Regions from separate parts of the Bacillus sp. ISL-39 genome, predicted to be linked through region 1. Evidence: riboswitches for the same ligand, from Rfam matches in the RefSeq annotation. Region 1 holds a riboswitch; each other region holds the start of a gene.

Region 1 (3,284 bases):
CCAGTGTGTCAAGCTCATCCAGTGAAAGTATTGTTTCCAGGTGATTTTTCACATAGGGGTTGCCTTCAAACAGCTGAAGTGCAAGCCAGCGAATCGGGTGTTCCGTCTTTCCGGCCAGTTTGGTCTCAAGCTCCAGGATGCCCGCTTCAATCGCTTTTCCATAATAAATGAGATTCGACTTCCCGATGCCGATAACTCCGCCAGTCACCAGTTCTGCAAGTTCATTACATCCTTTGCCTGACCTGGCAACAACAGGTGCTACAGCCACGCCCAATGATTGAGACAGTTTAGCAATATCAATTTGAATCCCCCTGTTTTTAGCCACATCCAGCATGTTTAAACCAATAATGACAGGTGCACCGTATTCCAACAGCTGCATAGTAAGGTGAAGATTGCGCCTTAACTGAGAAGCATCCAGGATATTCAGAAGTTTTTCGAATGGTTCATTCAGGAAAAAATTCGTCACAACACCTTCATCTTTAGAAAGTGGATTGAGGGTATACACCCCAGGAAGGTCAATAAGCTGGTCCCTGCCATTTTTTAATAGGCCAACTTTCTTCTCGACCGTTACCCCGCTCCAGTTCCCGACATATTCATAGGAACCTGTTAAGTTATTAAACAATGAAGTTTTTCCAGTGTTGGGGTTGCCAATGAGTGCAATATTCATCATACTCGCTCCACTTCAATCCTTAATGCTTCTTTGCGGCGAATGCCGATGCATTGCCCGCAGGATTCAACCATCACTGGGCCGCCAAAAGGCAGTATGCATTTTACGCACACTTCAGAGCCTTCTGCTATTCCCAAATCAAGCAATCTTCTTCTGACAAATTTGTCAGCACTAGCAATATTCAAGATCCGGCCTTTTTCACCAGTCTTTAATTTACCCAGCATAGCCATCACCTTTTTTTAGATTTAATAGTTATTATGAAACCCTTTGATGATTCATTTTTCTAAATGAGAATGATTATCTTTATTTAACCAGTTGAAGTCGAGTTGCACTGTGACATAAATCACTAAGATTAAGCTTGCAACGTATATTTATTGCAAACTCCATATAATTGACAAAACTTTTACCGAGAATCACTTCATTCCCATTACATACACTTATATGTATAAAACGCGCATAAAAAAAAGGAGAGCTATTCAGCTCCCCTATCTACTACATTTTATTGCTTACAGCTGTCGACTTAACCATTCTCGATGGTGCATAGCCGATGACCAGAATAATGATAATTGCACTTAAAATCATGCTCGGGATCATGTAAGTACCGTTATAGATAATGGAATAAAGCCACGCTGGCTGTCCTTCTGGCGCCCATACACCGAAAAAGATCCAGCCCGAAAAGAAATGAGCGATAAAGCGTAGCAAGCTTCCAATGAAGGTACCAGCGATGATCAAACCAATCCACTTTTTCTTATTCCCACTCTGGATGTTCTCCTTGACCTGCCTTGCAAAAATACCGGCAACTCCCAGCACAGTAAATGCCACCAAATAATCGATGAATCCCTGTACAGGGTGGTATATTTGCGAGAAACCAAGGATGAATTGCAAGAGTCCCAATAGCAGCCCAGTTATTGCGCCGCCCTTTATTCCCCAGCGGAATGCCATCAGGAATACAGGCACCATCGCAATCGACACTGACCCGCCCTGGGGCCAGATTCTTGAAAATAAAAACCCGGAAAATAAATCAAGCAAATAAGCCAGTGCGGAAAATACGGCTATTTCCACTAAAAAGAGAGTTTGTTTTTGTTTCATGTTTTGTTCCTCCTTCTTTTCAGAATGAGGTCCGTTTCTAACACGCCTTTTCTGCTTCAGAAACAAAAAAAGCAATCGTGGGGATCGATATAGGATTCCCAAGATTGCTTTCCTATCGCATCCACATTCCTTCGCTAGTATTAACTAACAGGTTCAAAGGGTAAGAACTCGGCCGCTCACTCTCAGCTGCTTCACACAGCTCCCCTTGTGGTTATTATTTAGTTTCTACACTATGAATATACTACTTCTTCAATTTAATAACAAGTATAACCTGTCAGCAAACTCTGCACTTCTCAATAAATGTCGATGACACAATAGACAAAACTCTTTCAATGTTGCTAAAAAAATCCTTCTTTTGTCACGTTTTTAGCTATTCGACGCAATTCAGCGGATGTTCTTAATATTCGACAAAGGGATTTAAGATTTTTCCTCGAATCTTTAATACCGAAATGAAAAACTGGGGGACTTAATGAAATGCTGCCAATTACGGATAACCGATTGCTTAGCTTCCTGACTAGTGAAAAAGAAAACCTCATAGCTGACTGGACGGAAAAAATCATCGTCTCAGAAGATGATCCATATAAAGAGAAAATAAGCAGGAACGCTGAGAGAATGTATGCAATCATTCTCTCGGTGTTTTCCAAGACAAGTGAGGAATTGGAAGAACATATTCAGGAGCTTGCTTTCATGGTCGGAGAAGAACGAGTACGTGCTGACATAAACATTGGCGATTTTGTCTATAATGTCAATTCCGGACGCTCCGTTCTATACAAACATCTTCATAAAATGAATATGGAATGGACAGAAATGCAAGAAGCCATCAACTCGATCAATTACTGTTTCGATACCTTTTTGTATTACGCTGTATCTTATTATAATGAACAAAAAAACAAGATCATCGAGGAAAAGAACCAGTTCATAGATTCAACACATAAAGACAGGCTGACATTGCTTGGGCAAATGACGTCTAGCTTCATCCATGAATTCCGCAATCCGCTGACTTCTATTCAGGGCTTCATCCAACTCTTAAGATCTGAACATCAAGATATGAAGTATCTCGATATCATCTCAAGCGAGCTTGAACAACTGAATTTCCGGATTTCGCAATTCTTGCTGCTATCAAAAAAAGAGCTGATTGGAAAAGAAAAAACGCATTTCTCTTTGAATAAAATGATTGATGAGGTTTTAAATTTCCTGTATCCCAGCATCCTTGACACGAATGTCCGGGTGATCAAGGATATAGCCGAGGATATGGATTTGTACGGCTATGCTGATGAAATCAGGCAGGTCCTCATCAACATCATCTTCAATGCCATTGACGTATTGAGCCAGTACCGTGATGATCCACAGATTGAAATAAAAGGATATTTCGTGAATGATACCCATATCAAAATAGAAATTTCGAATAATGGGCCAATCATACCCGACAATTTGTTAAAAACCATCTTTGAGCCATTCGTCACGACCAAAACACTTGGAACCGGACTTGGATTGTTCGTCTGCAGGGAAATCATCGAAAAGCATAAAG
Region 2 (3,284 bases), on a different contig from region 1:
TCCCTTTTTTGTGCTCCTGGATGGCCTTTTGCCAGATCGGCGGCATGAGCGGCAATTTTATAAGTGATGACTCCCTCGCGCACATCGTCCTTATTTGGCAAGCCCAAATGTTCTTTTGGCGTCACGTAACAGAGCATGGCTGTACCATACCAGCCAATCATCGCAGCTCCAATTGCAGAGGTGATATGATCATATCCCGGCGCGATATCTGTCGTAAGCGGGCCAAGCGTATAAAAAGGTGCTTCCTGGCAAATCTCCAATTGCTTATCCATGTTTTCCTTGATCAGGTGCATCGGTACATGACCAGGGCCTTCCACCATCACCTGTACGTCATGTTCCCACGCGACCTTCGTCAGCTCCCCAAGTGTTTCGAGCTCAGCAAATTGAGCCTCATCATTGGCATCCGCGATCGATCCCGGCCGCAAACCATCTCCCAGAGAGAACGCCACATCGTAGGTTTTCATGATTTCGCAGATTTCTTCAAAGTGTGTATATAAGAAGTTTTCTTTATGATGATGCAGGCACCATTGAGCCATGATCGAGCCGCCACGCGATACAATACCGGTCAATCGTTTCGCTGTAAGCGGCACATACCTTAAGAGTACGCCGGCATGAATGGTGAAATAATCAACCCCTTGCTCCGCTTGTTCGATAAGGGTATCTCTGTACACTTCCCACGTAAGGTCCTCGGCAATGCCATTGACCTTTTCAAGCGCCTGGTAAATTGGAACGGTCCCCACCGGAACAGCGGAGTTTCGGATAATCCATTCGCGTGTCGTATGAATATTTTTTCCTGTCGACAGATCCATGATTGTATCTGCACCCCATCGGGTAGCCCAAGCCATTTTTTCCACTTCCTCCTCAATCGAGGAGGAAACGGCCGAGTTCCCAATGTTCGCATTTATTTTTACGTGGAAATTCCGGCCGATAATCATTGGCTCCGTCTCAGGATGATTGATATTGGCTGGAATGATGGCCCTGCCTCTTGCCACTTCAGCACGGACAAATTCGGGATCCATATGTTCCCTAATCGCGATAAACTCCATCTCTGGCGTAATGATTCCCTTCTTTGCATAGTGAAGCTGGGTAACATTCTTTCCCTTTTTTGCCCTCAATGGCTTGCGGGATAAGCCTGGAAACACCTTATGATTGGCACGCGGATCTTGCTCATTGCGGTAGCCGTTATCCTCGGGTTTTATTTTTCGGCCATCATACTCTTCTGCATCATCCCGTTCCTGAATCCACCGCCTTCTCAACAAAGGAAGACCTTTTCTAAGATCAGAGGTAAACAAAGGATCCGTATATGGGCCGCTTGTATCATACACACGAACCGGCTCATTGTTTTCCTCTCCAAAGCTGCTGCTGGTCGGGCTTAATCCAATCTCCCGCATCGGAACTCTTATATCCGGCCTAGACCCCTCCACATACACTTTTTTGCTTCCAGAAAAGCTTGACATAATTGAAATGCTGTCCTGGTTTAAAGAATTAGCTGTTGTCATTGATCATCTCTCCCTCTTTAAAATTAAGGGACAAGACCTGGCACCAAGGAAGTTCTCTAGTATGTAAAAAAGCCGGTCCACATAAAGATGGACCGGCTTAACCGCGAATGTTTTTTGCACAAAAAATACTTTGCACATCTTAACTTCCCCACGCTGGTATGATCCAGATCAGGTCCAAAGAGTCAAGAAACTTAGCGCGTTCCTTTCTCAGCCCAAGCCATTGGGCACCCCTAGTTATTGCTATTCAGTTCTTTATTATTATACACAATTTGGAAAACAAACAAAAGTTTTTTAATTCGTATAATCTATGTTCGTTGAAAAATAGCTTTATAATCTACTAAATAAAGTCAACTTAAATCTTTACTCTAGAATACCAAAATAATGCCTGAAGGCTGTCTTCCTCTACGTTCTATCCATTGTTTAATCTATTCATTAGGAAAATTCTCTTTAGTTCCATTCTTCTTTCGCAGGGAAGATTCATTTAAGAAAAAACTATGCCTGCCAAAGACTGGCCAATGCATCGTGACTATCACGTGTAATTCAGCTGCGTTTTCCACTGTCTTGTATACTTTTTTCTGGCACCCGAATTCGTCCCCATGTCACCCATAGCAGCTTGTAAACTGCTCACACTTCCCCACTGATTGGCAGGACGGTCGAGTCTTTGATTTCCCTTAGTGCCAGACTTGTCTGGATTTTGGTGATTCCTAGTTCATTCAGCCTCCTGATAAACATCTCCAGCCCCTTGCGATCTTTGCAGGCTACCTTTAACAGATAATCATACTCCCCAGTGAGGCAATGGCACTCTAACACCTCTTCCATTGTTTCTAGTGTTTCTTCCAATGATTCCAACTTTTCTAACTGATGCATATTGGTGCTCATAAAAACAAAGCACAGTAAATCAAAGCCAAGCTTCTCGTGATTCAAAATTGCGACCTGCTTTTTAATATATCCTTCACCTTCCAGTCGCTTGATTCTGGCGTGAACTGCGGGCGCAGATAAATTCACTCGCTTAGAGAGTTCCAGGTTGCTTAACTGAGCATCCTTTTGCAAGAAGTCCAGGATTTTAATATCCACATTATCCAAAACCTTGCTTACAACAGATTCCAAGATTCAACCCCCTTTTTAAAAATTCCGAATACCAGCGAAATAACCGCCAATATTTGAATTTATTAAACTATATTTACATTATATTTTTAATAATTTTGAATTAAATTAATTATACAAAATTATCTTTTGTATTTTAAGGGAAATGTTAAAATAATTCATATAACTTAAGTCGTTGTGCACAATGGTACTGATCAGGGGGGCCAAATGACGTGAAATATCATTTCCTATTACTTTTAACGAGCTTTCTTTGGGGCGGAAATTTTATCGTGGGGAAGACGCTTGTAGACCATGCTTCTCCAATCACCTTGACCATTTTAAGATGGGCCATCGCGATCATCTGTCTCATTCCGCTTGTATGGTGGAAAGAGAAAAAGCTGATCCCCCCAAAAGAATCCATTATGCCTCTTTTCATAATGGGAGTCACCGGGGTCGCCTTATTCCAGGCATTGCAATTCATGGCACTTGAAAAGACTTCGGCAACGAACGTTGGCTTAATCTCGACATTGAATATGTTTTCGATTGCGGCATTCTCATCTCTTTTCCTAAAAGAAAAGCTAAATAAATTTCAGTTCCTCGCCATGATCATCTCTTTATTTGGTGTTTTGCTCGTCCTTTCAAAAGGGAATATAAATTCATTATTTTCCTTACAGTTCAATAAAGGCGATCTTTATATGACGA
Region 3 (3,284 bases), on a different contig from region 1:
GAGCAGGCAGCAGCCATGCCGGTATCTCTTGTACAAGAGTAATCATTTCCCAAAACAAGAAGAAAAGGAGGAGGACCATAAATGGCCGCCATCCTCTATTCCATAATGTGTTCATTGCCGATATTTCTCCGTCAGCCTGCCCATCGTAATTCCCTCTGGCTGATATAAGACTTTCACCTGGGATATGACATTCGGAGCTCCAAGTTCAATCATCTTTTTGTTCATCTCAGCTATCACCGCTAACAGTTGCTCCAGTTCACCCTCCATTGTTGTTTCCAGCGGATGGACTTCATAATTTACACCAGACTTATCAATGATTTTGATTGCCTCATCCACCAATCCAATGACCTCCTCTGCAGAAGAAGCTTTAGGTATGATTTGTACACTCACTAACGCTGTTGCCATCATCAGTTCCCCCTTTCTGGTAAAAATTCATTGGTAAAGGCTTTTTCAGCTTCTAATTCCTTCTCCAAAAGGTCATTCTCAAACATCCAATCACTATAATTCTGCCAAACCTCCAGCTTTTGCTCACCCCAGCGCTCAGCGTCATCCTGGTATCTAGGGGATAGCCATTCTTGGCTTCTCTTCACCAGTTCTTCATCCAAATCAGGTACCGCCTTAATCAAAATATCTGCACTGTCAGCTGGATGCTCAATCGCAAATTCATAACCCTCTGTTAGTGCAGCCATAAATTCTTTGACTGTTTCCGGATCATCTTTGATCATTTTTTCATTCGTGGTGATGACGGGTGTATAGTAGTCCAGTTTCTTTGAGAAATCTGTTAGATAAACCATATTGATCGATTCATTACGAATTTCCGCCTCAACTCCTGTCCAACCATAATAAATCCAGGCAAAATCAATATCACGATTTACCGCTGTAAAAAAGTCAGAGTCTCCCATATTAACAATCTTCACTTTCTCGACATCGGCATTTTCTTGCTTCATCAATGAATTGATTACAGCTTTTTCAATTGGCGATCCCCAGCCGCCATATGTTTTGCCTTCAAAATCCTTTGGTGAAACTATATTTTTAGCCTTTGGAGAGGCAAATCCAGATGTATTATGCTGAATAACAGCCGCCAGTGAAACAAGCGGTATCCCCTGGATTCTAGCCTGCGTGATTCCTTCCTGGTAACTTACTCCGAATTCCGATTTTCCTGATGCGACAAGCTGGTCTGCTCCTGCTTCCCCCGGGAGGATTATATTTACGTCCAAACCGCGATTCTTGAAATAGCCTTTTTCTTTTGCGACATAGATTCCCGTATGGTTTGTGTTCGGCGTCCAATCAAGCACAATTGACACCTTCTTCAATTTGTCTTCCTTCTCCATTGATGACTGACTTGAAGAACAGGCAGCCAGACCCCAGACTAACAAAAATGCAGAAAACAAGATTAATAATTTCTTCATGTTTTTCCCCTCTTCTCTATTTGTTTGACAATGAAGGCGGAAAAGAAGGCTAAAGTAAAGTTAATAAAATAAAAAATGCGCTCAGGGAATCCCAAGCGCATGAATAAATCCATAATAAACGAAAAACGTCTATCAGAAGATGTTCCCTACGCTGGTACTAACCAGATCAGGTTAAAGGGTCAGCATCTATGGACACTTTCTCAGCCGGCACTTCCGGCTCCCCTACATTTCCTATTCTCCAATTGTCATCTCTACTATATAGAATGTTTTATGATTCGTCTAGAAAAATAAACCGTTTTCTTCTTCATATAGTTAAACATATCTTAATCAATGATAGAAATAATCTTCTTCGCAGAAGCGGCAAGTTCCAGCTTTTCAAGTGTCTGGCAGTAATCATATTCTATATTTCCAATAGAAGGTTCTTCTATCCCGGTAAGATAATTCAATACTTTATAATCACCGAACCATTCTCCAGCCTCTGCTTCAGGATGTGTAACGTTTTTCCAGGTGTTTTGAAGTTTTGGGCTGTAGATTCTTCTTGCCCCTGGTTTTAGCTTGCATGAACTCAATTTAATTTGATAGTTAAGTCCGGGAATTCCTTCATGCACATCGTTGAAGATATGAGGCCAGTAATTTTTTCTTGAACCTGTATGAGAATGTGCCGTGGCCCACTCTTCCACTTTTTTCAATACTTCTGTATCAAAAAGGATGGCATACAGTCTTTTTCCTAATTGGATTCGTTCATGCAATGATTGAAACTGATTCACTGTCTGCCCAGCAAGTTTAGTCACACCATAGTCATTGTAGGGGAAAAGAATTTGATTGAAGGACAAAAAATCCTGTATCTCAAACTCCAGGGTACTGAATACATCCTTGATATAGTTCTGGTTTTGGATGACTCTATTTTCAATATAGTTCTGTTCATTGATAATTAAACCAATTGTGAGCAGGGGTGAATTAGATGATACCCAATAATAATCCCATATCGTCTCAATAAAGACCGAAATATTAAAGTGGGGAAGCAGCCTGAATAACGGTTCTTTCCTTTTAAGACTTTCTTCATAAAGCAGCAGCTGTGGAAATGCATCCTGGAAGATAAGCCAATTCCCTCGTTCAAGGAATGAGAAAAACGAGCTTTTTTCTTTTTTGGGTAACAGCCTTGTTAATAGCTCTGCTTTTAAATCTGTCATGCTCCATCCGGCATTCCTTGAGACCATATGGGCCAGTAATGCCCAATTGATTTCCGGGTGCTTCTTATAAAAGTCCAGGTAGGCTTTCGTTCTAGTAATATTGTTTTTATTTAGTTCCTTGGTCTTCAACTTTATCTCTTGGATGATTTTTCTCTCTTCTTCTAAGGGGTTCTTAGTCAAGTTCATTTTTTGCCTTCTTTGTAATTTTTCATGAATCACTTCAATAGGCGACTTTACTTTTCTCTTAAAAAAGGATATTGTTCCTCCCCCCTCATTCTGGATTTCGATTAAACCATCACCACAAATAAGATCCTTTTCCATTCTATTTCTTTCTTATTAAATAAATGAGCTAAACACAAAAGAAATACAAACCTGGAATTCCCCTCAGTTTTGCAGGTCCAAGTTCCTTAAACTGAAATCGCCCATATCATAGCAGTGGAGTGTGAATTTCGTTTTGGGGAGGAATACGATGTTTTATCACGTTAAGGAATTACAGTATCAAGCGAAACCGGAAAGGCCAGACCCTGTCTACGCCAAAAAGCTGCAGGAAGTTATTGGCGGACAATTCGGGGAAATCTCTGTTGCAATGCAATATTTATTCCAGGGATGGAATACGCGCGGTGACGGAAAATATCGGGATCTCTTGATGGATACCGGTACAGAAGAGCTGGCCCATATTGAAATG

The links. Region 1 has a riboswitch for thiamine pyrophosphate ahead of thiT (energy-coupled thiamine transporter ThiT). Riboswitches for the same ligand answer to the same signal wherever they lie in the genome.
Region 2: another riboswitch for thiamine pyrophosphate. It lies ahead of thiC (phosphomethylpyrimidine synthase ThiC); the one in region 1 lies ahead of thiT (energy-coupled thiamine transporter ThiT).
Region 3: another riboswitch for thiamine pyrophosphate. It lies ahead of J7E37_RS14915 (ABC transporter substrate-binding protein); the one in region 1 lies ahead of thiT (energy-coupled thiamine transporter ThiT).

The regions. Positions count from the first base shown of each region.
Region 1 is NZ_JAGGQM010000031.1:81,756-85,039, reverse strand. Features, by position in the region: gene feoB (ferrous iron transport protein B) at 1-667, opposite strand, end outside; gene J7E37_RS20450 (FeoA family protein) at 667-891, opposite strand; gene thiT (energy-coupled thiamine transporter ThiT) at 1,160-1,756, opposite strand; TPP riboswitch at 1,866-1,972, opposite strand; gene J7E37_RS20440 (histidine kinase N-terminal domain-containing protein) at 2,231-3,284, shown strand, end outside.
Region 2 is NZ_JAGGQM010000025.1:189,810-193,093, forward strand. Features, by position in the region: gene thiC (phosphomethylpyrimidine synthase ThiC) at 1-1,499, opposite strand, end outside; TPP riboswitch at 1,628-1,741, opposite strand; gene J7E37_RS17840 (Lrp/AsnC family transcriptional regulator) at 2,124-2,606, opposite strand; gene J7E37_RS17845 (DMT family transporter) at 2,816-3,284, shown strand, end outside.
Region 3 is NZ_JAGGQM010000019.1:117,816-121,099, reverse strand. Features, by position in the region: gene J7E37_RS14925 (ABC transporter permease) at 1-115, opposite strand, end outside; gene J7E37_RS14920 (thiamine-binding protein) at 112-405, opposite strand; gene J7E37_RS14915 (ABC transporter substrate-binding protein) at 408-1,409, opposite strand; TPP riboswitch at 1,536-1,643, opposite strand; gene J7E37_RS14910 (DUF2515 domain-containing protein) at 1,733-2,785, opposite strand; gene J7E37_RS14905 (manganese catalase) at 3,069-3,284, shown strand, end outside.